2 regions of the Bradyrhizobium sp. SZCCHNRI1029 genome follow, and region 1 is predicted to be linked to the other one. Evidence: predicted binding sites of a transcription regulator. Region 1 holds the regulator's gene; the other holds the start of a gene.
The links. Region 1 encodes LexA, which represses DNA repair genes until DNA is damaged. Its sites were predicted from a motif close to TGTTCNNNNTGTGTTCNG; they were not measured.
Positions count from the first base shown of each region.

Region 1 (15,011 bases):
GCCCTATGCCGCCTTCCATTTCCATCGCGTCACGCCCTATGGCGTGCTCGCCAATCTCGCAGCGATGCCGGTCGTCTCGGCGCTGGTGATGCCGGCCGGCCTGATGGGCCTCGTGGCGGCGCCGTTCGGGCTCGACGGTCCCTGGTGGACGCTGATGGGCCTCGGCATCGACTGGATGATCGCGGTGACGCGCTGGGTGGCGGCGCTGCCCGGCGCGGTCGGGCGCATCCCGGCCTTCGACATCGGTCCACTGATCCTGGCCAGCCTCGGGGTCATCCTGATCGGCCTGCTGCGCACACCGCTGCGCTGGTCGGGCGTCGTGGGGCTCGTGGTGGCCACCGCGTGGGCCGCCGCGACGCCGCTGCCCGACGTGCTGATCGCCGGCGATGGGCGCGCGGTGGCGGTGCGCGGCCGTGACGGGCGCCTGCATGTGATGCGCACCGGCAAGGACGTGTTCGCCACCAAGGAGTGGCTCGCGGCCGACGCCGATGCCCGGCTGCCGGCGGATTCATCGCTCACCGATGGCGTCTCCTGCGACGAGGCGGGCTGCGTGGCGGCAATGGCTGACGGCCGAATCGCCGCCCTGACCCTGCGCGCCGAGGCGCTCGCCGATGATTGCGCCCGTGCCGCGCTCATCGTCACCGCGCGCGCCGCGCCGTCATCCTGCGCGGCGGCCGTCATCGATCGCGAGCGGCTGCGGCAGCAGGGCGCCTTGATGCTGGTGCGGCGGGGCAGGAGCTTCGCCGTCACGCCGGCGCGCGCCGGCGGCACTGACCGCCCATGGTGGCCGGCGCCCGCCGAGGCCGGCGAGTTCGACACGACGCTGACGCCGCGCGCGCCGGCCGCGCGGCCTCAGGACGCGACGCCGCCGGAGACGGAGCAGGGCGAGGAAGACTGAGTGCCGGGCAGCTCGAACGTGCCGAGATGATACTCGGTGTCGCCAGGTCCATGTTGCCAGGTCCATCGAACAGCGCGGGGCTTTCGGCCAGCGTGAACGCAGCGCGCGGATAGCGTTGCCAGATGGCGATGTCGTCAGCCGTGACTGTCAGCCATCCGAACACAAGCATATCGCACCGGGGCTCGGTGATCCCGGCGGCCTTGTTCCAATCGATCTTGTTGACCACGGCGGCAGGCTCCCCCGGCACATCATGGCGGCCGAGGGATGTCGTTCCTATCCGATGCGATGCCGGGGCGTGAGGTTCGCCCGAGAGGACTTTGCGCTTGCAGAACCCAAATCTCCCACGGTCGAAAGCTCGCTCACGACCGAGAGAAATGCCGATGCGGAGACCCCTCAGGTGATGCTGATGCGGCGAATCGGTGTGGCCTGCGAAGGCGGCACGTCCTCGGCGATGTCCGGGCGTCGCTCCGCCGGCTGCTTGCTGACCGGCAATTGCAGCACGGTGACGCGCTGACCCTCGCAGAGCTGGGTCACCAGCACGTGGCGCCCGTCGGCGAATTCGATCGCGTCGTGATGGCGATCGGGAATGTGAGTCTCGATGCTGTTGAACTTTGCGACGCGCTCGCGGATCGTCCGGGTCCAGAGCCAGCGGCTGTCGTAGCGGACGTCCTCGGCGAAGGCCAACTCGGTGCCGGGCAGCATGCAGACTGCGACGGTCGGCTCGCTCTCCAGCGCGAAGCCGCGGGTGGCGGTGCCACGGAAGGTCATCGAGATCAACGTCTCGCCGACCTTGGCGGGACGGGACGCAACCGCATGGAGGCTGTAGTCACACATCGGATCGCTCCTCGTTGAGAGATAGCCGACCCACGCTCCCCCCGGACAGGCGCAGGCCTCTATCAGAGTGGACATCGATGGTGATGTTAGCGCGCGCTTCGCGGCAATTCTGCGCTGATCTGCATCGCGTGTGCCCGCGGCCGATCACAAGCGTTTGAGCATGCCGCGCTGCACATCATGAGGTGCATTCGCGCGTGACGTATTTTGCTGGGCAGCCTCCGATCGGCGGCGAAAGCGCGTGCGCCCGCCGCCGATCGACCGATCCCATTCGCGATCAGTACTTGCGGTACAGCCCGACCAGCTTGCCTTGGATCTTCACCCGGTTCGGCGGCAGGATGCGTACCTCGTAGGCGGTGTTGGCCGGCTCCAGCGCGATCGATGCGCCGCGGCGGCGGAAGCGCTTCAACGTCGCTTCCTCATCGTCGATCAGCGCCACCACGATGTCGCCGGTGTCGGCGGTCTCGTTGCGCTGGATCAGCGCCATGTCGCCGTCGAGGATGCCGGCATCGACCATGGAGTCGCCGCGTACCTCGAGCGCGTAGTGATCGCCGTTACCGAGCATGTCGGCAGGCACGCTGATGGTGTGGCTGCGGGTCTGCAGCGCCTCGATCGGGGTACCGGCGGCGATGCGGCCCATCACCGGCACCGCGACCGGGCGCTCGCCATCGTCCAGCGCGGGAGTGCTGGTGCGCACCTTGCCGAGATTGCCCTCGATCACCGATGGGGTGAAGCCGCGGCGGTTGCCCGCGGCCTGCGACAGCTCGGGCAGCTTGATCACCTCGATCGCGCGGGCGCGATTCGGCAGCCGGCGGATGAAGCCGCGCTCCTCAAGCGCCGTGATCAGGCGATGAATGCCGGACTTCGAGCGCAGATCGAGCGCATCCTTCATCTCGTCGAAGGACGGCGGCACGCCGGCTTCCTTGAGCCGCTCGTTGATGAACCGCAGAAGTTCGTACTGTTTGCGCGTCAGCATCTCGACCTGGTCCCCGGTTTGTTGTCGTCCGAGTCCAAGAGCTGCGCCTCGCGCACAAACCGGCTGAGAGCGCCCTGGAGTCGGACCGTCATCGCGTCGCCCGCAACATACTAAAAACAAATCATGAACGAACACTATATGTTCGATGTGTGTTCCGCAATCCTAAAAATATGATGAACAGACCGGGCTTTACCGGGGAAGCGGCTCAGTTCGGCAGGCGCAGGATCTCGCACGGGCTGCCGGCAGGCGCCTTCGGCGCAAACGCCGGCCGGATCACCACCGCCTGCGAGAGCGCGAGATTCCCGAGCAGCGACGAATCCTGCTGCGTCACCGGCGTGGCGATCAGCGTGCCGTCGGCGCGCTCTTCGAGCTGCGCCCGCAGATAGTCCTCGCGCGAATCGTTCGGCCCCAGTTCGCGGCCGAGCAGGGCGGTCTCGCGCGGCATCACGGCCTCGTCACGGCCGAGCAGCCGCCGAATCAGCGGCACCAGGAACAGGATGGCGCAGACATAGGACGACACCGGATTGCCGGGCAGTCCGATCACCCTCATGTCGCCGAGCCGTCCGTGCATCATCGGCTTGCCCGGCCGCATCGCAATCTTCCAGAACGCCATTTCGACGCCCTCGGCTTCGAGCGCCTGCTTGACCAGGTCGTGATCGCCGACCGAGGCGCCGCCGGTCGTGATCAGGATGTCGGCCTTGGCCTCGCGGGCCCGGCGGATGCCGGCGATCGTCGCCTCCATCGTATCCGCGGCGATGCCGAGATCGATCGGGGTCCCGCCCTCGTTGCGCACCAGCGCCCGCAAGGCGTAGCCGTTGGAATAGACGATCTGGCCCGGGCCGGGCGTCGAGCCCGGCATCACCAGCTCGTCGCCGGTGGCGAGCAGCGCCACCTTCGGCCGGCGCCGCACCGGCAGCGCCGGATGATTCATGCTGGCCGCCAGCGACAGGTCGCGGTCGCTGAGCCGGCGCCCGGACTTCAGCAGCACCATGCCCTGGTGAAAGTCGACGCCCGCCGGCCGGATATGCCGGCCCTTGATCGCGGCCTCGGTGATCACGACGTGGCCGTCTTCGGCGATCGTGTCCTCCTGGATCACCACCGCGTCCGCGCCCTCCGGGACAACGCCACCGGTGAAGATCCGCGCCGCCTCGCCGGGTCCAACCACGCGATCGAACGGACGCCCTGCCGCGACCTCGCCGATGACCTTCAGCCGCGCCTTGGCCTGGGCGGCGTCCGCCGCGCGCACGGCATAGCCGTCCATCGCCGACATCGCCTCGGGCGGCTGCGTCCGCAGCGCCGCGAGGTCCCGCGCCAGGATGCGGTGAAACGCTTCGTCCAGCCCGACCTGCTCCTCGGCCAGCGGTTCGGCGCCGGCGAGCACGGCGGACAACGCATCAGACACCGGCATCAGGGCCATGAGAGTTCCTTCGGACGGAGACGGCAGATCGAATGAATCGCCTTCTAACCGAACGCGCACGGCGCGGCCAAGGGCCTAGGCCGCTCCCTGCGTTCTGACCGTCTGCTGTGGGCCGTTTCCGGGCCGCTGCCTCACGATCGCGCGAGAAAGTCCGCAATCAACCGCATGACCTCCTGCGGACGTTCCAGGCTCGGCAGGTGCGCCGTTCCGGCCAGCTCATGTCCTGACCCGTTCGGCATTGTTGCGGCGAGCAGCCTGCTTCGCTGCTGGATGTGAGGAAAGTCCAAGTCCCCCCAGATGACGAGCGATGGCGCGACGATCTCCGCGAGGCGCGGGAAGGCTGGTGCCATATCGAGAGTCGCGCCGGTTGGCGGCGCGCGGAGTGCGGCGGCGTTCTTCTTCAGGAACGTCTCGCGCGGCTCGCCGGAGATGCGTCCCTCGCGCTGCAAGGGACCGTCGACCCACAGATGCGTCTTGATAGCGCTGACCCGATCCCAATCCTGTGCGGCCTCGGCAGCGGCCAACGACGCCGTTAGCGCCTTGATCTCCGGTGGATAGACCGGCTCCGGCGCGCCGCTGATCGAAGGTGCGATCAGCACCAGCGATGCCATACGTGACGGATGGCGAAGCGCGAAGTCGAGCGCGATGCGGCCTCCTTGCGAGCAGGCAATCAGCGTCGCCGGCCGCCCCGGCGCGAGCGCGTCGACGACGGCGAGCAGGTCCTCGACCGGAGAATGAGCTTCCTCATAGGCGACCGTCTCACCAAATCCGCGCCGGTCATAGGCGATCGTCATATGCGTTGCCGCGACGCCCTCGATCTGCACGCGCCACATGGACGAGCATTGGACCGTGGACCAGCCGATCTACGATCCCAGCACGATCGACTGCCCGGTTCTCGTGCTCGCGACGGAATGGGATGTGGATGTCCGCTTCGGGATGGCGCACGACCTGTTCGTTCGCCTCGTGAGCGCGCCATACAAGCGCCTGGTCGAGATCGGGCAGGGCACGCACATGATCCTGATGGAGCGGAATCGACGGCAGGCGTTCGACGTGGTGATCGGATTTCTCAACGAGCGCGTCGTGCCGGCGCGTTGATCGTCGCGCGGACGACCTGCACCGCGTCAGAGCGGATGCCGAATCCAGACATTCGGCTCGACATAGGCGGCACGGTCGTGCTCGACCGACGCGAGCACGGGCACGAGAGCACCGGGGACCTCGATCTAGCCCGAGCTGTCGAAGGTCACGCCGGTCCATTGCGACCAATCGGCGAGCGTACCGACGATGGTCATCGAGCACGGCGCGATCTTGACGATCTCGCCGCCGATGCCGATGCGCTTAGGCGCCGGCTCGTCTGCGGCCAGCGGATGTGGCGGGAGACGGGCCGGATGGCGCCGTTGCCGGCGGTCGCATTTAGGATTCGCTTTTTCGGAAAAAGCTGCTATGCTGATTTGGTCCCGTGCTCGACAGGAGGGGCGCTTCGCGATCGTCACGGACGTGGAGCGCGGGATGCGGTGGCCGCGACGTGTCGCAGCGTGCCCTGATGGCGCGCGGACGAACGGCATGGCGCGGACGTGAAGTCGCGTGGTCCTGGCATCCCGAAGCTGATGCCAAGCCGAAGGGTGCTGATGATCCCGTCGGCGACGGTGGCCAACAAGCCGGGCACCGGGGAGATCGCGTATAAGCGTGAAGACCATCGCGCAGGGAATGCCGGATGTCGGCTGGACCTGTGGTGACTGCCGCCTGCTTTTTTTCTGCAGGCGGGCCATGGGTTGCGGCCTGCAGCCCGGCATTCCCTGCGCCCTCCGATTGGAGGAGGGTGAAATGAGAGCAGCAAAGCTCGGGCACATCGTGTCGCGAGAACAATTTTGCACGAGTGGGCACCGTCATTGCGAGCGCAGCCTTTCAGAACGTCACGCCGCTGGCCATGACGCACCCTTGCGCGACGCGATCAGATCCCGAGCGCCTCCAGCGCCGCGGCGATGTCGGCCGTCGAGCGCACCAGCACCGCCTGCAGCCCGCTCGTTCGCGCGCCGTCGATGTTTTCAGCGAGATCGTCGAAGAAAACGATCCGCTCGGCCGGCGCGCCGATCGCCCGCACCACGTGATCATACGCCTCGGCATCCGGCTTTCGCAGGCCGATCGACGACGACAGGAAGATCTCGCGAAAGTGACCAAGCAGGTCGGCATAGCGCGGCGAGAAGTGATCGATGTGCGGCTGGTTGGTGTTGGAGAAGGCATAGAGCGGCAGTCTCGAAGCCGCGCGTGCGAGCAGCGGGGCGATGCCCGGCATCGGGCCGACGAAGATCGCGTTCCAGCCGTCGAGAAACTGCGCGTCGGTGATGTCGATGCCGAGTTGCCGGCGCAGGTTGGCGAAGAACGCGGCATCGGAGACGGTGCCGCGCTCGTGCCCGTGATAGATCTCGTCGCGCACGAAGCGCGCGGCGATGCGCTCCGGCGGACAGCCGGCATGCGCTGCCCAGCGCGAGACCACCTGGACGAAATCGATGTCGATGACGACGCGGCCGAGGTCGAACAGCAGCGCGTCGGCGACGCCGGGGCGGAGAGCGGAGGCGGGCATGGGGCGGGTCGACGATGCCTTGCGTGGGACGGAAGCGGCGCCTCCTCAATACCGGTAGGGCTCGATGTCGACCAGCGGAAACGCGCTGACCACGCTCGGCAGGTTGGTGGCGGCCGCCGGATGCAGATAGGACGCGTTCAGCTCCGCGAACGAGGTGACGCCGAGCAGGCCGAGCGTGCGGATCACCTCGTCCTCCAGCAGCTCGAGCATGCGCAGGATGCCGTCCTCGCCGGCCGCGGCGAGCGCCCAGCATTGCAGCCGGCCGATGCCGACGAGGTCGGCGCCGGAGGCGATCGCCTTGACGATGTCGGTGCCGCGGCAGAAGCCGCCGTCGACCATGATCTTTGCCCGGCTCTTCACGGCGGCGACGATCTCCGGCAGCACATGCATGGCTCCGCGGCCATGGTCGAGCTGGCGGCCGCCATGGTTGGAGACGTAGATCCAGTCGACGCCGTGATCGACCGCAATCTGCGCGTCCTCGGCGGTCGCGATGCCCTTGATGATCAGCGGCAGCTTGAACTTGTCCTTGATCAGCTTGACGGTGTGCCAGCTCAGCGCCTTCTGGTGGTCGCCGCCGGTCGCGCGCAGCCGGCTTTCGCGGACGTAGCGCTTGGCGATGTCGCGCTCACGCCGGCTGTAATGGGCGGTGTCGACGGTCAGGCAGAACGCGGTGTAGCTGTTGGCGACCGCCCGGCTCACATAGTCCTCGACGAAGGCGTCGTCGCCGCGGACATAGAGCTGGAAGATTCGCAGCGCGTCGGGCGCGGCCTCGGCGGTCTTCTCCAGCCCGGGTTCCGACACCGAGCTCAGCATGTGCGCGGCTCCGAATCGGCCCGCCCCGCGGGCCACGCTGGCCGCCCCTGCCGGATCGAAGATTTCGAGCGCACCGACCGGGGCCATGACCACCGGCAGGCGCAGCTTGCGTCCGAAAGTTTCAACCGAGGCATCGACCCTGGACACGTCGCGCAGCACGCGCGGACGGAACGCGATCTCGTCGAGCGCCATCCGGTTCCGGCGCAGCGTGGTCTCGGTTTCGGCCCCGCCGATGATGTAGTCCCAGGCGTTCTGGTTGAGCTGGGCGCGCGCCTTGCGGATGAGCTCGTGCAGGTTCTGGAACTTCTCGTCGCTCGAGCCGAGTTCGACGTTCCGCCACCCGGCCTCGATCGGGGTCCGTTGGTTCATGTTTGCCTCCCAGCGACTGTCATGCTTGCGGTTTTGCTGCGGAGCATTGCCCATCGAGCGGGCCGGGAGCAAGCCATTCCGAACTCGAGCTTCCCGGGCGCGCGCGGGGAGCGGCGCCCCGCAGGCCCAGGCCATCAAATCGCGGCGTGGTACACGGCTCGTCGAATTGTGATCATGGGTGTCCGTGAAAGACGGGGTATGTTCAGCCGGGCCCGGCGCCGGCGCAGCCTTGAGCTTGATTTCAGCCTGTGAACGTCCATTTCGGATGCGAGCGCCGGCGGTCGGGCCCCGGTACGGCGGCGCAATATCGGCCTTGAAGAAACCGGAAATGTGGTGTGTGTTCGCAACACAAATCGCGCCGGCGATGCGTGCGGACCATTTGATCGGCCGGCCATCCAACAAACGCTCGGGAAGCAAACAATGCGAAAAAACTGGCTGTTCTTGGCGGGCACGATGACCGGCGTCGGTCTGACCCTGATGGTGACGGGTCCCGACGGCGCGCAACTCGTGGCCAAGGCCAAGGCCGCGGCCGGCATGGCCGACACCTATTCGCAGCTCAATCTGTTCGGCGCGGTGTTCGAGCGTGTTCGCGCCGACTATGTCGAGAAGCCGAGCGATCCCGCGCTGATCGAAGGCGCCATCAACGGCATGGTGTCCTCGCTCGATCCGCATTCGCGCTACATGAACGACAAGTCCTGGCGCGACATGCAGGAGACCACGTCCGGCGAGTTCGGCGGACTCGGTCTCGAGGTCACCATGGAGGAGGGCCTGGTCAAGGTCGTCGCGCCGATCGATGACACGCCCGCGTCCAAGGCCGGCGTTCTCTCGGGCGATCTCATCGCCAAGATCGACGGCGAGGCGGTGCAGGGACTGACGCTCGAGCAGGCCGTCGCCAAGATGAAGGGCGGCGTCAACACCAAGACCAAGCTCACCATCATGCGCAAGGGCAAGGACGCACCGCTCGACGTTACGCTGACGCGCGAGATCATCAAGGTGCGCCCGGTGCGCTATCACACCGAAGGCGGCGACATCGGCTATATCCGCATCACATCCTTCAACGAGCAGACCACCGAGAGTCTGCGCAAGGCGGTCGCCAGCATCTCCAAGGAGATCCCGCAGGAGAAGCTCGCCGGCTACGTGGTCGACCTGCGCAACAATCCGGGCGGGCTGCTCGATCAGGCGGTGTCGGTCTCCAGCACGTTCCTCTCGCGAGGCGAGGTGGTTTCGACCCGCGGCCGCAATCCTGAGGAGACGCAGCGCTTCACCGCACGCGGCGGCGACCTCACCAAGGGCAAGCCGCTGGTGGTGCTGATCAATGGCGGCTCGGCCTCGGCGTCGGAGATCGTGGCCGGCGCGCTGCACGATCACAAGCGTGCGACCCTGGTCGGCACGCGCTCGTTCGGCAAGGGCTCGGTGCAGACCATCATTCCGCTCGGCGCCGGCAACGGCGCGCTGGCGCTGACCACGGCGCGCTACTACACGCCGTCGGGCCGCTCGATCCAGGCGCAGGGCATCGCGCCGGACATCGAGGTCAAGCAGGACGTGCCGGACGAGCTGAAGGATCGCGGCGATCTCAAGGGTGAGGCCGGCATGCGCGGCCATCTCTCGGCGCCCGACGGCACCGAGCAGACCGGCTCGCAGTCCTACGTTCCGCCGGACGAGAAGGACGACAAGGCGCTGCACGCCGCATTCAACGTGCTGCGGGGCGTCACGGTGAACGCCGACGTCCGCGCCAAGGCGGCCGTGCCGAACTGATCTGCGAAGCGGGCGGGTGCGCGGCTTGCGACGCTCGATGCTCACACCCGACGGGGCGGCCCTGAGGCCGTCCCGCCGTGGTTTTCGACCAGCGTGTACAGGCGAACACGGAGTATGTCCGTCTGTGTCCCGTAGATCATGGCGGAGCCGTGGACTTCAAGGGACGACCGGTGGGCAGGGTTTGAATCTGGCTTGCGGAAAAGCCTCAAATTGCAACGGTATTTATCGGTTCGGAACCGGCTCAGGCGGCGTCCGAGCGCGAACGGCGGCCGGATGAGGGATTGGCGCGCTGCGCAGCGAACAATTGCCGCACGTCGGCTGCGGGCTTCGGAGGGCTGAACAGATAGCCCTGCATCTCCGAGCAGCCGAGCCGCTTCAGCAGCTGCCGCTGCGCCTCGGTCTCGACGCCCTCGGCGGTCGTCGACATCTTGCGGATGGCGGCGATGTTGACCACGGCCTGGACGATCGCCGCGGAACCCTCGCTCTCCGTGATGTCCTTGACGAAACAGCGGTCGATCTTGATCTTGTCGAACGGAATGCGCTGGAGATAGCTGAGGCTCGAATAGCCGGTGCCGAAATCGTCGAGCGCGATGCGGACGCCGAGCGCGCGCAACTGGTGCAGGGTGTCGAGCGCGTCGTCGTCGCGGATCAGCACCGCTTCGGTGATCTCGAGTTCCAGCCGATGCGGCGGCAGGCCGGAGGTCGCAAGTGCGTTGGCGACCTTGAGCGCCAGGGTGCCGCTCTTGAACTGCACCGGCGAGACGTTGACGGCGAGCCGGATGTCGTCCGGCCAGCTCACCGCCTCGGTGCAGGCGACCTGGAGGACGCGTTCGCCGAGCAGGTTGATGAGGCCGGTGTCCTCGGCGATCGGAATGAACTCGGCCGGCGAGACTGCGCCGCGGGTCGGATGCTTCCAGCGCACCAGCGCCTCGCAACCGACGATGCGGTCGTCCTGCAGGCTCAGACAAGGCTGGTAGTAGACCTCGAGTCGATCGTCGGCCATGGCCTGGCGCAGGTCGACCTCGAGCTGGTGGCGCGCCTTGATCTGGGCGTCCATCTCGGGCTCGAAGAAGCGCCAGGTGCGCCGTCCCGCGGCCTTGGCGGCGTACATCGCCAGATCGGCGTCCTTCATGATCTGGTCGAGATCGGTGCCGTGCTCGGGGATCATCGCTACGCCGATCGAGGCGTCGGCCGTGAGCTGATGGCCGAGGCAGTCACGCGGGGCGCGGATCGCGCCGAGAATATCCTCGATCAGCTGTTCGACATCCTCCCGGTTGCGGATCGCCGTCTGGACCACGGCGAACTCGTCGCCGCCAAGGCGGGCGACGAACCCCGCGGTGCCGACACAGGCGCTCAGGCTCGCCGCGACGGATTTCAACAGCTCGTCGCCGATGAGGTGGCCGAGCGAATCGTTGACGCCCTTGAACTCGTCGATGTCGATGTAGTGCAGCGCGAGGCGCCGGCCGTGGGGGACGCCGGTCAGCTCCTCCTTGAGGCGCTCGTGGAACAGGGTGCGGTTCGGCAGATCCGTCAGGGCGTCGTAGTGCGCCAGATGCGTGATCTGCTCCTCGGACCGTTTGCGCTCGGTAATGTCCTCGTGGGTGGCGAGCCAGCCGCCGCCCGCGATCGGCTCGTTGACGATCTGGATCCAGCGACCGTCCGTGGTCTCGATGATCTGCGAGGTCTTGCGGCCGATGTCGCGCAGCACCGCATCGGCATATTCGACGTCGTCGCCCGCCAGCGATCCGGTGGCCTTGCGGTGCGCGATCAGCTTGCGAAACGTGCAGCCTGGTTTCACGACGTCAGCAGACAGGCCGTACATGTCGACGTAGCGCTGGTTGCTGATGACCAGGCGCTCCGATGCATCGAACAGCAAGAGGCCCTGGGTCATGTTGTTGACGGCCTTGTCGAGCCGTTCCTTCTCCAGCGTCAAGCGGCGGCTGGAGGCGTCGTGGTCGCTGATCAACCGACGCACCACGACGTAAAGCATGCCGGCGATCAGCAGCACCGACGTCACGCCGACGGCGATCAGGAAGCGCATCTGCTCGCGCCAGTCGGCGAGCGCCGCCGAGACCGTCGTCGTCGCAGTCACGATCAAGGGATAGCTCGTCAGCCGGTGCGATGCGCCGATGCGGTGCTCGCCGTCGACGGGGCTGCTGAAAATGCCCGTGGTGTTGCCATCGCCGGCCAGGATCTGGCGGAAGATCGGCGCGTTCTTGTAGTTCTGGTTCTGCATGCCCTCATGGCGTGGATGGCGGGCCAGAAGGGTTCCGTCGCGATGCATCATCGAGATCGCCGCGTCGGGCCCGAGCGCGACCGAGGCGAAGAACCGCTCGACATTGATTGGTTCGAGACTGCGGCTGATGATGCCCAGGAACTCGCCGTTGGGACTGGTCAGTTTCAAGGCAATGACTGCGACATATGTGCCGGTGATCCGGCCCACCACCGGTTCGATCAGCAGTTGCGGCGCGGTCGGATCGGATTTCAGCCGCTTGAAGAAGGTGCGATCGGCAATGTTGACGGGCGGCACCGGCCAGGCCGCTCCGGAGTTGATCAGGTTGCCGTCGGAGTCGAAGATGTTCAAACCGCCGACATAGGTCACCGCGCTCAGCTTGTCCTTCAGCATGGCATTGACGGCGGCGCTTCCCATCTGCTCCTTGAAGCGGGCGCCGCTGTCGATGTGGTTCTGTCGGACGTAGTTGGCGAGATCGCGCTGGATCGCGCCGAGATCCTCCATCTGCTGATCGAAATGGCGCGCCAGCAGGAGGACGGTGTTCTCCAGCTCGCGCGTCGCGCTGTTCAGCGCGCGTTCCCGGAAACTGTCGGCCATGATGGTCGTACCGATCGCGATGGCTGCAATCAGCACGAGGCCTCCGCCGACCAGCCAGCGGATCGGTCCACCGCGGTCGGTCGAAGCTCTGAGGGCATTCCCTGGACTGGTGGTATCGGTCGTCATCGATCCTGAATACGCTTGCGATCGGCGCTTCGGGATGGACCGCTACGATGTCCCTCCCACAACCATTGCTATCGGTCCGCGATGGAAGTGAGGTTAGGAAGTTGAGTTAGCGAACAATTAATTCGAAGTTGTATTTGGCTTGGTAATCTCTTCAGGCGCGATAGTGCCCGGACTTGCCGCCGATCTTTTCGGTCAAGCGGATACCTTCGATGCGTACGCCGCGCTCGGCCGCCTTGATCATGTCGTAAATGGTCAGGCAGGCGACGGACACGGCCGTCAGGGCTTCCATCTCCACGCCGGTCGGCCCGGTCACCTTGACGGTGGCGCTGACGAGGCAGCCGGGTAGCGCGGCATCGGGCGTGATGTCGACGGAGACCTTGGACAGCGCCAGCGGGTGGCACAGAGGAATCAGCTCGGAGGTCCGCTTGGCGGCCATGATGCCTGCGATGCGGGCAGTTCCGAGCACGTCACCTTTTTTGGCGTTGCCGGACAGGATGAGCTCGAGCGTCGCCGGGCTCATGACGACGCGGCCCTCGGCGGTCGCGGTTCGCTCGGTCGCGGCCTTGTCCGACACGTCGACCATGCGGGCTTCGCCGCGGGCGTCGATGTGGGTGAGGGCGGGAGCGTCGGGCGACTTGTCGGACATGGTCACTCAGCCGCGCTGGCGGAGGCGGCATTGCGCGCAAGCAGCGCGCGCGTCGCCGCCGTGACGTCCGCCTGCCGCATCAGGCTCTCGCCGACCAGGAAGGTCTGGATGCCGACGCGCGCCAGGCGCGCGAGATCGGCCGACGTGAAGATGCCGCTCTCGCCGACCAGAAGACGCTCGACCGGGACCAGCGGCGCCAGCGCTTCGGAGGTCGCCAGCGTGGTCTCGAAGGTTCGCAGGTTGCGGTTGTTGATGCCGATCATCGGCGAGCGCAGCTTCAGCGCGCGATCGAGCTCGGCGCGATCATGGATTTCGATCAGGACATCCATGCCGTGGGCGAGCGCGGCAGCCTCGATGTCCGCAGCGGCGGCATCGTCCAGCGCGGCCATGATGATGAGGATGCAGTCGGCGCCGTGAGCACGCGCCTCGATCACTTGGTAGGTGTCGAACATGAAGTCCTTGCGCAGCACGGGCAGGGCGGTCGCGGCCCGCGCGGCGACCATGAAGTCGAGATGGCCCTGGAACGACGGCGTGTCTGTCAGCACCGACAGGCAGGCCGCGCCGCCGGCCTCGTAGGCCTTGGCAAGCACCGGCGGATCGAAATCGGCGCGGATCAGTCCCTTGGACGGCGAGGCCTTCTTCACCTCGGCGATCAGCGCGTAGTCACCGTTCGCATGCTTGGCTCGGATCGAGGCAACGAAGCCGCGCGGCGGCGAAGCGTCACGCGCGCGGGCCTCGAGCTCCGGCAACGGGCATGCCCGCTTGGCTGCCGCGATCTCCCCGCGCTTATACGCTTCGATCTTGGTCAGGATGTCCGACATGGCACGCTCCGGTGGATCAGCTGTTGGAGACCTCGATCAGCTGCTTCAGCCGCGCCGCCGCAGCGCCGCTGTCGAGCGAATCCCGGCCGATTGCGACGCCTTCCTTCAGCGTCTTGGCGCGGCCGGAAACGACCAGCGCCGCCGCGGCGTTCAGCAGCGCCACGTCGCGATAGGGGCTCGGCAGGCCGTCCAGCACGCTCTGCAGGGCCACCGCGTTGGCTTCGGCGTCGCCGCCCTTCAGACCGTCGCTGCCGCACAGGCCAAGCCCGGCCTCTTCGGGCGTGACCTCGAAGGTGCGGATATGACCGTTCTCCAGCGCGGCGACAAAGGTCGGGCCGGTCAAGGTGATCTCGTCGAGCCCGTCGGAGCCGTGCACGACCCAGGCGGCCTCCGAGCCGAGATTCTTCAGCACGTGGGCCAACGGCTCGACCCATTGCCGCGAGAACACGCCGACCATCTGGCGCCTGACGCCGGCCGGATTGGACAGGGGACCGAGCAGATTGAAGATCGTGCGGGTGGCGAGCTCGACCCGGGTCGGCCCGACGTTCTTCATCGCCGGATGATGCGCGGGTGCGAACATGAAGCCGATGCCGGCCTCGCGCACGCAGCGCCCGACCTGGTCAGGCTTCAGGTCGATCTTGACGCCGAGCGCGGCGAGCACGTCGGCGGCGCCGGAGCGGGACGACAGTGCGCGGTTGCCGTGTTTGGCGACCGGCACGCCGGCGCCGGCCACGATGAAGGAGGCGCAGGTCGAGACGTTGACCGAGCCGGAGCCGTCACCGCCGGTGCCGACGATGTCGACCGCGCTCGCCGGCGCATCGACGCGCAGCATCTTCGCCCGCATCACGCTGACGGCGCCGGTGATCTCCTCGACCGTCTCGCCGCGCACGCGCAGCGCCATCAGCAGCGCGCCCATCTGCGACGGCGTCGCCTCGCCCGACATCATGCTGT
Region 1 covers NZ_JAUEUK010000003.1:249,478-264,488, reverse strand. The annotation lists partial or broken gene QW861_RS10375 (ComEC/Rec2 family competence protein) at 1-898, shown strand, start outside; gene QW861_RS10370 (hypothetical protein) at 1,292-1,732, opposite strand; gene lexA (transcriptional repressor LexA) at 2,007-2,705, opposite strand; gene glp (gephyrin-like molybdotransferase Glp) at 2,911-4,122, opposite strand; gene QW861_RS10355 (alpha/beta hydrolase) at 4,254-4,955, opposite strand; gene QW861_RS10350 (hypothetical protein) at 4,954-5,217, shown strand; gene QW861_RS10345 (hypothetical protein) at 5,343-5,612, opposite strand; gene QW861_RS10340 (HAD family phosphatase) at 6,071-6,700, opposite strand; gene QW861_RS10335 (alpha-hydroxy acid oxidase) at 6,746-7,882, opposite strand; gene QW861_RS10330 (S41 family peptidase) at 8,303-9,637, shown strand; gene QW861_RS10325 (EAL domain-containing protein) at 9,879-12,593, opposite strand; gene moaC (cyclic pyranopterin monophosphate synthase MoaC) at 12,745-13,239, opposite strand; gene trpC (indole-3-glycerol phosphate synthase TrpC) at 13,242-14,060, opposite strand; gene trpD (anthranilate phosphoribosyltransferase) at 14,077-15,011, opposite strand, start outside.

Region 2 (15,011 bases), on a different contig from region 1:
CTCGCCTCCGCGCCCGCCTTGGCCGCTGCCATCAGCAGCCGCTCGGCGCTGGCGCCCCAGAGATAGTCGAGCACGACGTCGACACCCCCGGCGAAATGGGGCTTGAAACGTTCCTCCAGCGCGTCGCCATCGCCGACCAGGGGAATGACCGCGTCGGCGCCGAGCGCGGTCAGGGATTGCAGCGTCGCGGCGTTGCGCCCGGTCGCGATCACCTTGGCCGCACCGAGATGCTTGGCGATCTGAACCGCGAGCCGACCGGACGTTCCAGTGGCGCCATTGATCAGCACGGTGTCGCCGGCGCGGAGGTGTGCGCGCTCGCGCAGCGCCGCCCAGGACGACAGGCCAGGATTGGCGATTGCCGCCGCGGTGACGTCATCGAGATCATCGGGCAAGGCGAGGCATCGCGCCTTCGGCACCACCGTCTTTTCGGCCATGCCGCCATGGGGGGCCCTGGGAAGCACGAAGTAGACCCGGCTGCCGTCCTCACAGCGGCCGACGCCATCGATCCCAGCCACAAAGGGAAACGCGCCGGTTGAGCTGTAGTGCGTGCCGGAGGCGCGGGCCTTGGTGATCTGGCTGATCGCTGCGGCGGTCACGGTGATCAGATGCTCGTCAGGAGCAGCGATCGGGTTGGCGAAATCGGCGTAGACCGGCGGCTGCCCGGCTTTCTGGACAATAGCGGCTTTCATGGTGGAGCTCCGGATTATATGTGTATAATGCACATATATCCGGAGGGGCTGATGTCGCCAAGGAATAATGTGCAAAATACACATATAAGTGAGCAGCTCCGCGTCCTGCACGGGGCGCTGCTCGACATTGTGGCCGTGATGAACCGGCCGCAGCGCGACGAGGCGCTGATCAGGGAAGCCGGCATCGCGCTCGACCGCGCGCTGTTTCCGCTGCTGGTCGGAATCGAGCGATTTGGCCCGATCGGTGTGGTCGAGATGGCGGATCGGGTCGGGCGCGACTACACCACCGTCAGCCGCCAGGTCGCCAAGCTCGAGAGCCTCGGGTTGGTGGCACGCCAGGCCAGCGCCGCGGACCGGCGGGTGCGCGAGGCGGTGATCACGCCGAAGGGCAAGGCCATGACCGACCTCGTCGACGCTGCGCGCGAGCGGATCGGCCGCGCCATCTTCGAAAGCTGGGAGATCCGCGATGTGGATGAGCTGGTGCGGCTGATGCGGAAGTTCGCCGATGCGGTGAAGCAGGAGCCGCCGGCTGCGGCTTGAGCCGCGATCGGCTCAGCTCGCGTTGCTGTGAAAATACTCGAAAATCTTCCGCGCGCTTTCGGCGCTCACGCCCGGCACCTTGCCGAGATCGGCGATCGAGGCGCGCTCGATCTCTTTCAAGGTGCCGAAATGGTGCAGCAGCGCGCGCTTGCGCGACGGGCCGATGCCGGGGATCTCCTGCAGGCCGGCCTCGCGGATGTCCTTCTTGCGCAGCTTGCGGTGCGAGCCGATGACGAAGCGATGTGCCTCGTCGCGCAGCCGCTGGATGAAATACAGCACGGGGTCGCGCGGCTCGAGCTTGATCGCCTCCCGCTCCGGGATGAACAGCGTCTCGCGGCCGGCGTCGCGATCAGGGCCCTTGGCGACCGACATCAGCGCGACATTGGTGACGCCGAGCTCGGTGAAGATCTCGCGGACGGCATTGAGCTGGCCGCGGCCGCCGTCGATGATGACGAGGTCCGGCCATTGCGGCACGTCGTCCTCCTTGGCCGCGCGGGCGACATCCTTCTCCGACGGTGACACCAGCCGCTTGAAGCGGCGCTGCAGCACCTCCTTCATCATCGCGTAGTCGTCGCCGGGCGTCAACCCTTCCGACTTGATGTTGAACTTGCGGTACTGGTTCTTCATGAAGCCGTCGGGGCCGGCGACGATCATCGCGCCGACCGCGTTGGTGCCCTGGATGTGGCTGTTGTCGTAGACCTCGATGCGCTTCGGGACCTGCGGCAGACCGAGCGTCGTCGTCATCGCCTCCAAGAGCCGGCTCTGCGTTGCGGTGTCCGCGAGCTTGCGGCCCAGCGCCTCGCGCGCATTGGTCAGCGCATGGATGACGAGGTCCTTCTTCTCGCCGCGCTTCGGGCAGGACACCTCGACCTTGTGGCCGGCCTTGACGCACAGCGCCTCGGCGAGCAGCTCGGCTTCCTCGATCTCGTGCGACAGCAGGATCAGCTTCGGCGGCGGCTTGTCGTCGTAGAACTGCGTGATGAACGCCGACAGCACCTCCTCCGGCAGATAGCTCTTCTCCGCGCGCGGGAAGTAGGCGCGGTTGCCCCAGTTCTGCCCGGTGCGGAAGAAGAACACCTCGACGCAGGAATAGCCGCCCTCCTGGTGGATGGCGAACACGTCGGCTTCCTCGACCGTGCGCGGATTGATGCCCTGCTGCGAGGAGATCGCCGACAGCGCCGCGAGGCGGTCGCGATAGACGGCGGCAGTCTCGAATTCGAGCTCGCCCGACGCCTTCTCCATTTCGGCCGCCAGCAGCGCCTTCACCGCCTGGCTGCGTCCGGACAGGAAGTCGGTCGCCTCGCGCACCAGCTCGGTGTAGCCGGGGAAGTCGATCTCCTGGGTGCAGGGCCCGGCGCAGCGGCGGATCTGGTGCAGCAGGCAGGGGCGGGTGCGGCTCTCGAAGAACGAGTCGGTGCAGGAGCGGATCAGGAAGGCGCGCTGCAGCGCCGTGATGGTGCGGTTGACGGCACCGGCCGAGGCGAACGGACCGAAATAGCGCCCCGGCCTGGACTGCGCGCCGCGGTGCTTGAGGATCTGCGGCGCCCAATGGTCGCCGGTGATGAGAATATAGGGAAACGACTTGTCGTCGCGCAGCTGCACGTTGAAGCGCGGCTTGAGCTGCTTGATGAGGTTCGCCTCCAGCAGCAGCGCCTCGGTCTCCGTGGTGGTGGAGACGATCTCGACCGTCACGGTGGCTGCGATCATGCGCAGGATGCGCGCCGGCAGCGGCGCGTTGGCACGCGCATAGGACGACAGGCGCTTTTTGACGTTCTTGGCCTTGCCGACATAGAGCACGTCGTGCGCCGCGTTGAGCATGCGGTAGACGCCCGGCGAGGTCGGCGCCAGCCGCACCGCGTTCTCGATCGCCGCGTGGCCGATCGCGAGCGGACCTTCGCCGACCGCCTCCAGGCTCTCCTCGGCCAGCTCCGGCAGCCGGCCGTCATCGTCCTCGTCCGCAGCCGATGCGGCGGGATCGAGGTCGGGCGTGTCGATGGTCTCGGGCGGCAGGTCGGCCGCGCCACGCCGGCTCGGGGGCGCCGGCGCCTTGGGTGGATCGGAGCTGTGGGTGGTCATGTCCGCAAACTAAGCGCTGCCGCGCCGTCTCGCCAGCTTGCGATGGCGCCATGCACAGGGCAGGGCGGTAACGCTTCGTTAAGCACGTTAATGGCCGGGTAACCCGGCTTAACAACGGCTTAACCTAAAACTCTCGATAAATGCTCACGAAAGAAGCGAGAGTTCCGTAACCACGCCGGCCCGCGCACCACAGTCGCGCGGCGCAGGCTCCGGCGGGTGACGGCGAGTGGCGTGGAGTGAGCGATGAACAGGTTCTTGGTCGGTGCTGCCGCCGCGGCGGGCTTGGGCGCGGCGGCTCTCGGATCGGTCTCGGCGCAGGCGGCGGATCTCGGCTACGGGCGCGGCGCGCCCTATACCGTGAACCAGCCCCTCAACGCCTACAGCTGGGCCGGGCCCTATCTCGGCGGCACGCTGGGCTATGAATGGGGCACCGTCGGCAACAACCCGACCAAGCCGTCCGGTCTCACCGGCGGCCTGACCGCGGGTTACAATTGGCAGAACGGCCCGTGGGTGTTCGGCGCCGAGGGCGACATCAACCTGACCGGCGCCAATGACACCTTCGCCCCGTGGAAGTTCTCGAACCCGTGGTTCGGCACATTGCGCGGCCGCGCCGGCTACGCCTTCAACAACATCCTGTTCTACGGCACCGGCGGCCTCGCCTTTGGCGGCCTGCGCGCCGAGACCTTCGGTCTTTCGGAATCGCACACCACGGTGGGCTGGACGCTCGGTGCCGGCACCGAGTTCGGCCTGGCACAGAACTGGACCGCCAAGATCGAGTATCTCTACGTCGATCTCGACAGCAGCAATTTCGTGATCACGGGGGCGAAGAACGACTATCGGTTTGGAATTGTGCGCGCAGGCATCAACTTCCACTTCTGATGGCAACGAGGGAATAGGAAGAAGAAACGTCCAACGACAACCTCCCGGCCGCTCGCGTGGCCGGGATTTTTTTGTCGGAGCGCTCTGTGCAATCTGGAGACGTGCATCATTGCGCGCGGCCTGCACGTACGAGCCGGCAATGCTGTGCACGCGAGCAGGCGCTGCCGACAGCTTCCAAACCAGCGAAGAGGTGGCGTCGAGGCGCGCCCGGCTGCAATCATGCCGGCGCGTGAACCACCGCCAGGCGGGCTCGCCCTAAGACGACAGCACCAGGTTGACCGCTTTCGGGCCCTTGCCCTTCTTGTCCGGCTCGACCTCGAAGCTGATCCGCTGTCCTTCGGTCAGGTCCTTCAGGCCCGCGCGCTCCACCGCCGTGATGTGCACGAACACGTCGCGTCCACCGTCGTCCGGCTTGATGAAGCCGTAGCCGCGTTCGCCGTTGAAGAACTTGACCGTCCCAGTCATGGCCATCGGGAAACTCCTCCCCCGCAATGCTTCCTCCACTGCGCGCCCTGCGCAGCGTCCGACCGGACATCACTTTGATCGGAAAGCGTTGGCCACCTTAACGCCCAGCGCTCGCCGCGCCGGATCGCCGGATCTTGTTAGGCCTTGATCACCCCGCCGCAACCATTCGCGGAAGCGGAACGTAAAGCCAGTCTTACAATCGGACACAATAATACGGTTCCGCGCCGATTGACTACGGCTTTTCGACCAGTCGCCGTTTCAAGCTTTGGGGAATTCGAGTCGGAAGCGCGCCGCGCCGCCCTGGCCGAGGGGCTTCTGCAGTTCCTGCAGGATGAGCTTCAGCTCGTCATGTAATGTCCAGGGCGGGTTGACGATCAGCAGCCCGGTCGAGGTGAGCGCCTCGCCTTCGATCTGCGGCGCAACACTGAACTCGATCCGCAGAACCTTGCCCGGCGGCTTGGCCGCGGCTGCGAGCGCCGCGACACGATCGCTCAGCTCTTCCGTCGCACGCCGGCTCTTGGCGGGATACCACAGCACGTAGATACCGGTGGTCCACTTCGCGAAGGCCGCGGCGAAGCGATCGGCGAGCCGCTCGAACTCATCCTTCGCCTCGAACGCCGGATCGATCAGCACCACGCCCCGGCGCTCGTTCGGCGGCACGAAGGCGGGCAGGGCGACCCAGCCGTCGAGATCGACGACACGGGCCTGGGTGTCGCGGCGCAACTGATCGATCAACTGCTTGCGGGGGATCGGCGCGAGCTCGCACAGGGTCATGCGGTCCTGCGGCCGCAGCAGCGCGCGCGCGATCAGCGGCGAGCCGGGATAGGCGACCAGTTCGGCCTTGGGATTGAACGATCGGACGATATCCAGATAGGGCTGGACCAGCGCATAGGCCTGATCCGACAGCCGCGCCTGCAGCACGCGGGCGATGCCGGTGAGGTACTCGCCGCTGCGCGTCGCCTCGTCGCCGGTGAGGTCATACAGGCCGGCGCCGGCATGGGTGTCGATCACCCGGAACGCGGCGGGCTTCTCCTGGAGGTAGACCAGGATGCGCGTCAGCACGATGTGCTTGATGACGTCGGCGAAGCCGCCGGCGTGGAAGGCATGTCGGTAGTTCATGCCATCCGGTTACGCCGTTCCGCGTCAAAAGGGTACCCCGTCGATGCGCCGGACGCCCTCCGGAGAGCCGCGGATGAGCGCCGCCGCAGGCCGACGCGCTGCGTCGCCCGATTCGCAGCCGCTAGCCGCCGCGGACCGGCGGCATGTTGACCTCGTCGCGCCGGCAGGCCTGCCGGTCGATCTCGTCGCAGTTGCGAAACTCCAGATCCTTCGACAGACAGATCCGGACCTCGCTCAGCCTGGTGCGGTTACAGGTGACGGCAATGCCCGATGTCGTGAGCTTGGGGTTGGCCTTGATGAAGGCCTCCTCGATCGCCGCCGGCGCCACCGTCTTGGCCTCCGCGAGATCGAGGAATTCCGGGGGGATCTTGATGGCGGCGCGGGCCTTGCGGATGGCTTCGAAATAGGCCTTCGCCGACACGCCGGCGCAGGTGCCGTGCTTGTCCCACTCGTTGTAGATCAGGCCCGGCGCCGGCATCAGGTCGAGCATCGAGGTCATGATGTTGCGGGGCAGGCGCGGCGCCGGCTGCTCGCAATATTCGGGGTAGCCGTTCTCGTATTGCGGCCACAGCCCGTGCACGACGAACGAGTACGGTCGGCCGCTGCATTGCTGGGACCGGCTGCCGCGACCGCCGCGCTCCTCGGCTTCGGCGCAGTACGAGGGCGACCACGACAACGAGAGAACGTAGAAGTCGAACGCGCCCGGCGCATTCTGGCGGCGGTCCTGCGCCTCGGCGGCGCCAGCCGTGAGCACACCGAGCAAGAGGGCAAAGCAGGCGATCGTTCTGGACAACAGGACGGCAGGTCGGCACAGGCAATCGAACATGGCGTACTCCCCGGACAATGCCATGAGCCTACCAGCGTGCGGGAACATTTCAAGAACAAAAATGGCTGCCCCGAGGCAGCCATTCGTCAGCCGGCCGCCCGCGCGAGCGGCCGATACGCCGGGAAAGGCGAATCAGGGCTTGGCGGCGCGGCAGGCCGGATTGAAGGCCCAGTTGCGATCGAGGCCGACGACGCAGAACTCGACGCCCTGGTCATAGCCGGCGAAGCCGCCATCCTCGATGATCGAGAAGTTGACGGTGCGCGCCTTGCCGTCGCTGATCATCACGCTGCCGGTGCAGAAGCGACGCGGAATGTTGTCGGACTGCCAGGGCCGGAAGGCGATCTCATGGACATTGGCGACGCCGGTGATCGTCAGCGAGGAATTCCAGAAGGTGCTCTCCTTGTCCTGGAATCGCGAGACGATGGTCGGAATGGCCGCCTCGCAAGGCGCGACCCGGCCTTCATATTTCGGACCGGACAACCAGAAGTTCATCTCGAGCGGGTTGGCGGCCTGAGCCGGGGCGGTGGCGACGATGGCGGCAAGCAGCGCGCCACAGGCGGCGCCGAACATCTTGAAAGGTGAACTGAAGTCGCGCATGGGCCGTCCGCAAGGCTGATCCGGGAGCGTGGACCGTGCCGCGGCGGCCACAGGAGGTCAAGTGCAACGCGGCAACACTCCACGATTAGTCCTGTTAACGCGAGGCCGGTGTTCTTTTCTTGACCGGACAGGACCTTTAGAATGGCGGGCCAGATCGAGGAGAATGCAATGCGGACGCTGATGGCCGGATTCGTGAAGACTGCAGGCCTCGTGGCCACTGGGATGGTGCTGGTTGCGGCATCCGCCCAGGCCGACGTGGTGCCGCCCTTCAAGGGCAACGACACCGGCGGCATCATCGCCTTCCAGCTGGCCCAGACCACGGATGCGCGCCAGCTCGCGGTCGATCATTGCGCCTCCTACGGCAAGGTCGCGAAGTTCCGCGCCGTCGATGCGCGCTACGGTGGCTACGTTTCGTTCGCCTGCCGCTGGGTGCCCTATGGCTCGGCGCAGCGGCCGCTGCGGACGCTGTACTGACCTTCCATCAACTGCCGTTCTCCCAATTGCCATTTTTCTGCGGCATTCGCTCCGGCATCGATCAACGAGCCGGAACGGGGCATATGACCTGCACACGCATCGCAATTGGGCTGTTGGCCTGCTGCCTCCTGGGCGTGACCGCGAGCCATGAGGCACGGGCCGTCGACCTACCGGTGCGCAAGGCCGGCCTGTGGGAGCTGAAGATGATCAGATCCGGCGGTCAGCTGCCGGAGGCGACGATGCAGCACTGCACCGACGCGGCCACCGACAAGGAGATGAACAACTTCGCCTCGCCGATGGCGCAGCAGGTCTGCTCCAAGCAGGACATCCAGAAGACCGCGACCGGCTACGTCTCCGATTCGGTCTGCAATTTCGGCGGCATCAATACGACGTCGCATGCCGACATCACCGGCGACTTCAACTCGGCCTATACGGTGAAGACGATGTCGCGCGTCACGGGCGGCGCCGCCGGCACCGGGGTGAAGGACACCGCGATGACGATCGAGGCCAGATGGCTCGGCGCCTGCAAGCCCGACCAGAAGCCCGGGGACATCGTGATGCCCGGCGGCATGAAGATGAACGTCAAGGACATGGCCAAGCTGAAGGCCCTGATCCCGGGCGTGAAGCAGTAGGCGGGCGCTCGTTGCGCGTGGCGGGCGCAGCGACGTGGATCGTCGCTCATTCGCGGACGTTGAGCATGATCTTCCCGATGTGCCGGCCCGTCTCCATGCGTTCGTGCGCATCGGCTGCCTCGGACAGGCGATAGGTGCTGTCGATGTGCGGCCGAATGGCCGTTCCGAGCAGGGACGAGATGCGCTGCCGCAGCTCGCTTGCGAGGCGGCGTTTGATATCGAGTGACGTCGACCGCAGGAATGCGCCGGTGATGCTGGCCCGGCGCGCCATCAGGCTGCGCAGCGGCACCGCCAGCTCCTTGCCATGTCCGGCCGAGAGCAGGGCGATCCGTCCGCCCATCGCGAGCGCCGCAAGGTCCTGCGCAATGTGAGCGCCGGCGGAGGTGTCGAGGATGCAGTCGACCCCGCGCTTCCCCGTCGCCGCGCGGATCTGCTCGGCGAGATCGGGATCGGCATAGTCGAACACGGCGCTGCAGCCGAGCCCGAGTGCCAGGGCGCGCTTCTCTGCGGTGCCGGCGGTGGCCATGACGGGATGACCCAGCGCGCGCAGGAGCTGGATCGCGATCGTGCCGACGCCGCTGCTTCCGCCATGAATCAGGGCGGTCTCGCCGGGCATCATGCGCATCAGCTCGAAGAAATTGAACCAGGTCGTGAACAGCGCTTCGGGTAGGCCGGCGCCTTGGATCAAGTCGAGGCCGCTCGGCAAGTCCAGTGCAAGATGCTGATCGGTGGCGACGTATTGCGCGTATGAACCGCCGTCGGTCAGTGCGATCACCGCTCTACCCAGCCGTTCCGGGGAAACGTTGGCGCCGCAGGCCACGATGCGCCCCGAGGCTTCCAATCCCGGTATGGGATTGGGCTCCCGCGACGGCCCGGCAGCGCGCTGGTTGCAGTCATGACGGTTGATGCCGGCGGCTGCGACCTCGATCAGCACATCGTCTGGTCCGAGGCGCGGGACCGGCCAGTCCTGTCGCTCCGACAGGACCTCCGGGCCGCCCGCGGCGGTGATGATGACGGCGCGCTGATCGTCCGGAATCATGCTTGGTCGCTCATGTGCTCACTTGCTGACCAGGCTGCACTTGCTGCGGTCGAGCGGGCGAAACGCCTGATCGGGGGCGATCTTCGTCACCAGCTTGACGAAGTCCCAGGGGCGCTTCGATTCGGCGGGGGTCTTGACCTGGACCAGATACAGGTCGTGCACCATGCGCTGGTCGTCGCGGATCTGGCCGTGGTCCGCATAGGCATCCGAGACCGGCGTGGCTTTCATTCGGGCCATCACAGTTGCGCCGTCGTCGCTGTCGGCATCCTTCACCGCCTGCAGATAGTGCCGCACGGCCGAATAGACCCCGGCCTGGATCTGTGACGGCATCGCCTTCCGGCGCGCGTAGAACGCGTCGGAGAAGCGGCGCGCGGCGGGGGAGGCATCCTCGAAGAAGCTGGTGACGATGAGATCGCCCTGCGTCGCCTTGAGGCCGATGGATTCGATGTCGACGTTCTGGAACGACATTGGCACGATCTTCATGCCCTGGGCCGCAAGCCCGAATTCCTCGGCCTGCTTGATGGCCGTGGCATTGTCGCCGGCGACGTTGAGCGCCAGGATCTTGGCGCCGGAGGCCTGGGCCTGCAGCAGGAACGAGCCGTAATCCGGCGTGCCGAGCTGCGCCTTGACGCTGCCGGCGACCGTGCCGCCGAGCTCGGCGATGCGAGCGCGCGCGGTCGCCTCGACCGAATGGCCGAATGCGTAGTCGCCGGTGATGAAGAACCACGGCTCCTTGCTGGTCTGCATGATGCCCGACACGACGGCTGTCGCGGTCGAATAGGCGTCGTGCGTCCATTGCACCGAGGTCGGGGCGCAGGCCTCGTCGGTGAGCTGATTGGCGCCGGCCCCGGAGATGAGAAAGATCTTGCCGTTGCTGCGCACCAGCTCCTGGACGCCAAGGGCCGCGCCGGAGCTGCCGCCGTCGGCGATCGCCTGCACACCGTCCTGCTCGAACCAGCGCCGGGCGATCGCGACCGCGATATCCGGCTTGTTCTGATGATCGGCCTGAAAGATTTCGATCGGCCTGCCGTTGATCTTGCCACCGAACTCCTCAGCGGCCATCCGGGCCGCTTCCACGGAGCCGGGCCCCATCGCGGTCGCGAAGATGCCGGTCATGTCGGTGAGCACACCGATACGGATGGCACCCGCCTTGATTTCGGCCTGCGCGGATGAGCCTGCAAGCAGCAGCAGGCCAGCGATGCTGGATCTGAGACAGCGCGACATGATGATCCTCCCCGGATTTGAAGATTTGGTTTTTTGTCGTGTTTGATTGGTGCGCCTCGCGGTTCTCCGCGAGGCGGAAACGTCAGGCTTCCAGTTCGGCAGTCACGGGATTGCGCAGCGCGCCGATGCCCGAGATTTCGACCTCGACCGTATCGCCGGGCTTCATGAACAGAGGCGGGGTGCGCTTGAAGCCGACGCCTCCCGGCGTGCCGGTGACGATCACGTCCCCGGGCAGCAAGGTCATGATCGTCGAGCAATAGACGATCAGATCGGGCACGTCGGTGATGAGGAGATCCGTGGTGGTCCGCTGCACGGTCTCGCCATTGAGGCGGGTCTGCAGCGTCAGCTTGGACGGGTCGGGAATTTCGTCGGCGGTGACCAGCCAGGGGCCGAATGCGCCGGACCGGTCGAAGCTCTTGCCCGACAGGAATTGCGACGTGTGGCGTTGCCAGTCGCGGATGCTGCCTTCATTGTAGCAGGAATAGCCGGCGATGTGCGTGAGCGCGTCCTCGCGCCGGACATGCCGGCCGGCTTTCCCGATCACGAGCGCGAGTTCGCCCTCATAGTCGAAATGATCGGAGACACCAGGGCGAATGACCGGTTGCAGATGTCCGACCTGGCTGGTCGGAAAGCGCGCGAACAGCGCGGGCTTCTCGGTGACCGTTCGTCCGGTCTCGGCGACGTGGTCGCGATAGTTCAGGCCGACGCAGATGATCTTGCCGGGATCGGGGATGACGGGCGCGAAGGTGATCGCATCGAGCGGATAGTCGGGCTGTTCGGAGGTGAGCAGCGCGGCGGCGTCGCGAAGCGCATCCGCCTCGAGCAGCGCGCGCAGGCTCTTCGCCGGCAGCCGCCGGCCGAGGTCGACGACACCGTCTCCCTTCACGGCGCCGTATCCGGGACGCCCGTCGATCACAAAGGAAACCAGCTTCATACGTGAACCCTCTCAAAAAGAACGGAAACGCTCAGGCCGCGCTCGGCGGCGGTGCGAGGAAGGCGAGGCCTGACAACAGCGCCGCGGGATCTTGGCCCGTGCGGACAGCACCCAGGATGTAGCGGTCGGGGCGCATCAGCACGGCGTCGAAGCCGTGCTGATCGAGCCAGCCGTCGAGGCCGCCAGCTTCCTCGCCGCAAATGACGGCGACGTCGGCGGCCGTCAGGCGGGCATGATGCTGCTCGATCATTGCGGTCCCGAGACCGGACCGGCATAGCAGCGCGAAGCGATAGCCGACGCGGTCGTCGCTGCGGCCGTGATCACGGCTGCGGAATTGCGGCGCCAGCTTTCCCGTCATGCTGCGTTCGCCGCAGGCAAGGCCCGGGCCGAGCACTGGCTTCTGCACGTCGAGCTTGAGCTGGCCGTCGCCCTGTGCCGTGCCGGTCGCAAGCGCCGCCTCGACCGCCTTGGTGTTGATCAGCCCACCCAGCCGGATCGCGAGCTCGATGAATTCGCGCACATGCGGCGCGCGCTCACTCTGATAGGTGTCGAGAAGATCAGGCGTCGCCTTCCCGGCAATCACAAGCGCCAGCTTCCATGCGAGGTTGGCTGCGTCGCGAATGCCGGCACACATGCCCTGACCGAGGAAAGGCGGGGTCTGATGCGCGGAATCGCCTGCGAGCAGGAACCGTCCGGCACGCCATTGCTGGGCGACCGCGGAGTGGAATGTGTAGACGGCGGCGCGTTCGATCTCGGCCTCTGCGGGCCGGAGCCAGGGCGAGAGCAGCTCCCACACGCGCGCCGGTTGGGTGATCTCGACCGCGTCCTCGTCGGGATGAACCGTGATCTCCCACCGGCGCCGGTTGCCGGTGCCGCGAATATAGGTTGCGGGACGCTGCGGGTTGCAGTGCTGGACGCTGAAATCGCCGAGATCGGGCCGCTCCTCCCTCAGCAGCACGTCGCAGACGAGCCAGCGCTCGTGAAAGCCGAGATCGTCCAGCGCCGAGCCGATGAAGCGGCGCACCAGCGAACGTGCACCGTCGCAGCCGATGACATAGGCGCAGGAGATGTCGACGAGCCGGCCGGTGCCGAGGTCCTCATAGCGAACGCGCGCCCCCTCGCGGTCCTGCTCGAGCGCGAAGACATCACAGCGCGTGCGCAGCTCGACATGAGGCCAGCGCTCCAGGCCGGTGTTGAGCACGGCTTCGAGATCGGGCTGGTGAAAGCGGTAGCTCAGATTCCAGCCCATCGCGGTCGACTCGCTGGGGCGCGGCCAGTCGAGCAGCAATCGTCCCCCCGCATCGACGAAGCGCATGCCGGGACTCAATGTAAGGTGGGGCAGGATGGCGTCGGCAAGGCCGATGGTCTGGAACACGCGCATGCATTCGTCGTCGAAATGCACCGCGCGAGGCAAATGATAGGCCTTGGCTTCGCGCTCCAGGATCAGCGTGCGGATGCCGCACAGGCCGAGCAGGTTGGCGAGCGTCGAGCCCACGGGCCCGCGACCGACGATGACGACGTCGAAGCTTCCGGAATGTGCGGCCATGTTGCTCATGGCCGCATCTGATCCGCAACCGCCTCGCAGCTTCAAGGCGCGGTCACGAACTGTCCGCGCAGCGGACGCTCAGGCCTGGACGGGGATCGCGGCCGCGGCGTCGCGCAATGGGGCCGCGTACTGAGCGACAGCCTCCTCGAGGGTCATGGCGGAGCGGATCCAGATGATCGAAATGCAGCCGAACACGACGTCGCCCCGCACGATCGGCACCGCGATCGACGACGTCTTCGGATTGAATTCGCCCTCGTTGCGGATCGCATAGCCGCGCTGAGACGTTTCCGTTATCATGCGCTGCAGCCGCTCGGGCGCCAGGAAGAAGAGGTCCTCGGCATCCTCGATGCGTCGCAGATGGTTGATGATGAGGTCCCGCTCTGCGGGCGGGCAGGCGGCCAGATAGGCCCGGCCGGCCGAGGTGTGCAGCATCGGCAGCCGCTTGCCGATCATGCTGCGATCGATCGAGAGCGGGCTGCGCGCATGCGTGGTCTCCTGGATGACCATCGCGCCGTTCTCATAAGTCGACAGATCGACCGGCCAGATCAGGCTGCGGCTGAGCTCGGCGAGATAGGGCGCGGCGACCTGGCAGATGAAGATGCCGGGATCATAGCCGTCGCCGAGGCTCAACGCGTGGCGCGTGACCCGGAAGCGGTCGTCGCTGGCGCTGCGCGCGACATAGCCGAGTTCCTCGAGTGTTTCGAGCAACCGATAGACCGTGGGCCGCGGCAGATCGAGCTGGCGCGCCACGTCGCCGGCGCGAATGCCCCCGGACCGATTGACCGCGCGCAGCACGTCGAGCCCCCGCTTGAAGGCGCGGACACCCTCCGCAGGACGGGCCTGCGGAGATCGCGTCCGTTGCTTGGACACTTGGAAAATCCTCCCTGTTCTTCGTTTCCGTCCGCCGATACCGTCTTGAGAACGCGAGCCGGATGCAGGGGCGGCAGTCTACTGCAGGACCGCGCGGAGCTGATACGAAATTCCGCCCGCGCCTTTCGGGAGAAAACAAGATGGAAATAACGGCGCTCGGTTACATCGGCATCAAGTCGTCCCAAGCGGAGCAGTGGGGACGCATGGCGACCAAGCTCCTCGGGATGCAGCGCGTGGATCGCGCGGCCAGCGTGCAGGCCTATCGGATGGATGATCGCAAGCAGCGGCTGATCGTCGATGGCAGCGCCGATGGCGGGCTCGCCGTCATGGGCTGGGAGGTCGGCGACGCTGCCGCGCTCGCGCGGCTCGCGAGCCGTCTCGACGACAACGGCGTGAAGGTGGCCCGCGGTTCGCAGGCACTGGCCGACGAGCGTCATGTCAGCGAGCTGATCTGCTTTCAGGATCCCGCCGGCAACACGATCGAGGTGTTCTGGGGGGCAGCCGTCGCCTCGGATCCCTTCAGGCCGGGACGTCCGATCTCCGGCTTTCGCACCGGGCCGCTCGGCATGGGGCACGTCGTGCTCAACGTCGAGGACGTCGAGCCGATGCTGCGGTTCTATCGCGACCTGCTCGGCTTCAAGGTGTCCGACTTCGGCCTGACGCCGTACAAGCTCTATTTCTTCCACGTCAACGGCCGTCACCACAGCTTCGCGATGGTCGGCTCCGGTCGCCGCACACTGCATCACTTCATGGTGGAACTAGGTAGTCTCGACGACGTCGGCCAGGGCTACGACCTGGCACAGCTCGACGACGGGCGCGTGGCCTACACGCTGGGCCGTCACACCAACGACCACATGACCTCGTTCTACGTCAACACGCCCTCCGGCTTCTTCATCGAATATGGCTGGGGCGGCCGGGTGATCGATCCCGCGACGTGGCAGCCGCATGAGACCTTCGACGGCCCGTCGCTGTGGGGGCACGAGCGATTGTACCTGCCGGACGAGCAGCGCAAGCGCATGCGTGACATGCGGCTGTCCGCCGCCGCACGCGGCGTCCGTGTGCCGGACCCACGCGTTCCGCCGCTGAACTGCGCCTGGCTCG
Region 2 covers NZ_JAUEUK010000009.1:352,026-367,036, forward strand. The annotation lists gene QW861_RS25730 (zinc-binding alcohol dehydrogenase family protein) at 1-689, opposite strand, end outside; gene QW861_RS25735 (MarR family winged helix-turn-helix transcriptional regulator) at 741-1,229, shown strand; gene uvrC (excinuclease ABC subunit UvrC) at 1,242-3,305, opposite strand; gene QW861_RS25745 (porin family protein) at 3,549-4,184, shown strand; gene QW861_RS25750 (cold-shock protein) at 4,440-4,655, opposite strand; gene QW861_RS25755 (23S rRNA (adenine(2030)-N(6))-methyltransferase RlmJ) at 4,908-5,768, opposite strand; gene QW861_RS25760 (ribonuclease T2) at 5,890-6,594, opposite strand; gene QW861_RS25765 (hypothetical protein) at 6,727-7,191, opposite strand; gene QW861_RS25770 (hypothetical protein) at 7,360-7,665, shown strand; gene QW861_RS25775 (DUF3617 domain-containing protein) at 7,749-8,297, shown strand; gene QW861_RS25780 (NAD(P)H-quinone oxidoreductase) at 8,344-9,336, opposite strand; gene QW861_RS25785 (ABC transporter substrate-binding protein) at 9,355-10,560, opposite strand; gene QW861_RS25790 (fumarylacetoacetate hydrolase family protein) at 10,643-11,494, opposite strand; gene QW861_RS25795 (bifunctional 3-(3-hydroxy-phenyl)propionate/3-hydroxycinnamic acid hydroxylase) at 11,526-13,049, opposite strand; gene QW861_RS25800 (DNA-binding transcriptional regulator) at 13,119-13,910, opposite strand; gene QW861_RS25805 (VOC family protein) at 14,051-15,011, shown strand, end outside.
Region 2: QW861_RS25760 (ribonuclease T2) is a predicted target of LexA. The motif match lies at 6,635-6,652, and genes of this name have one in related genera.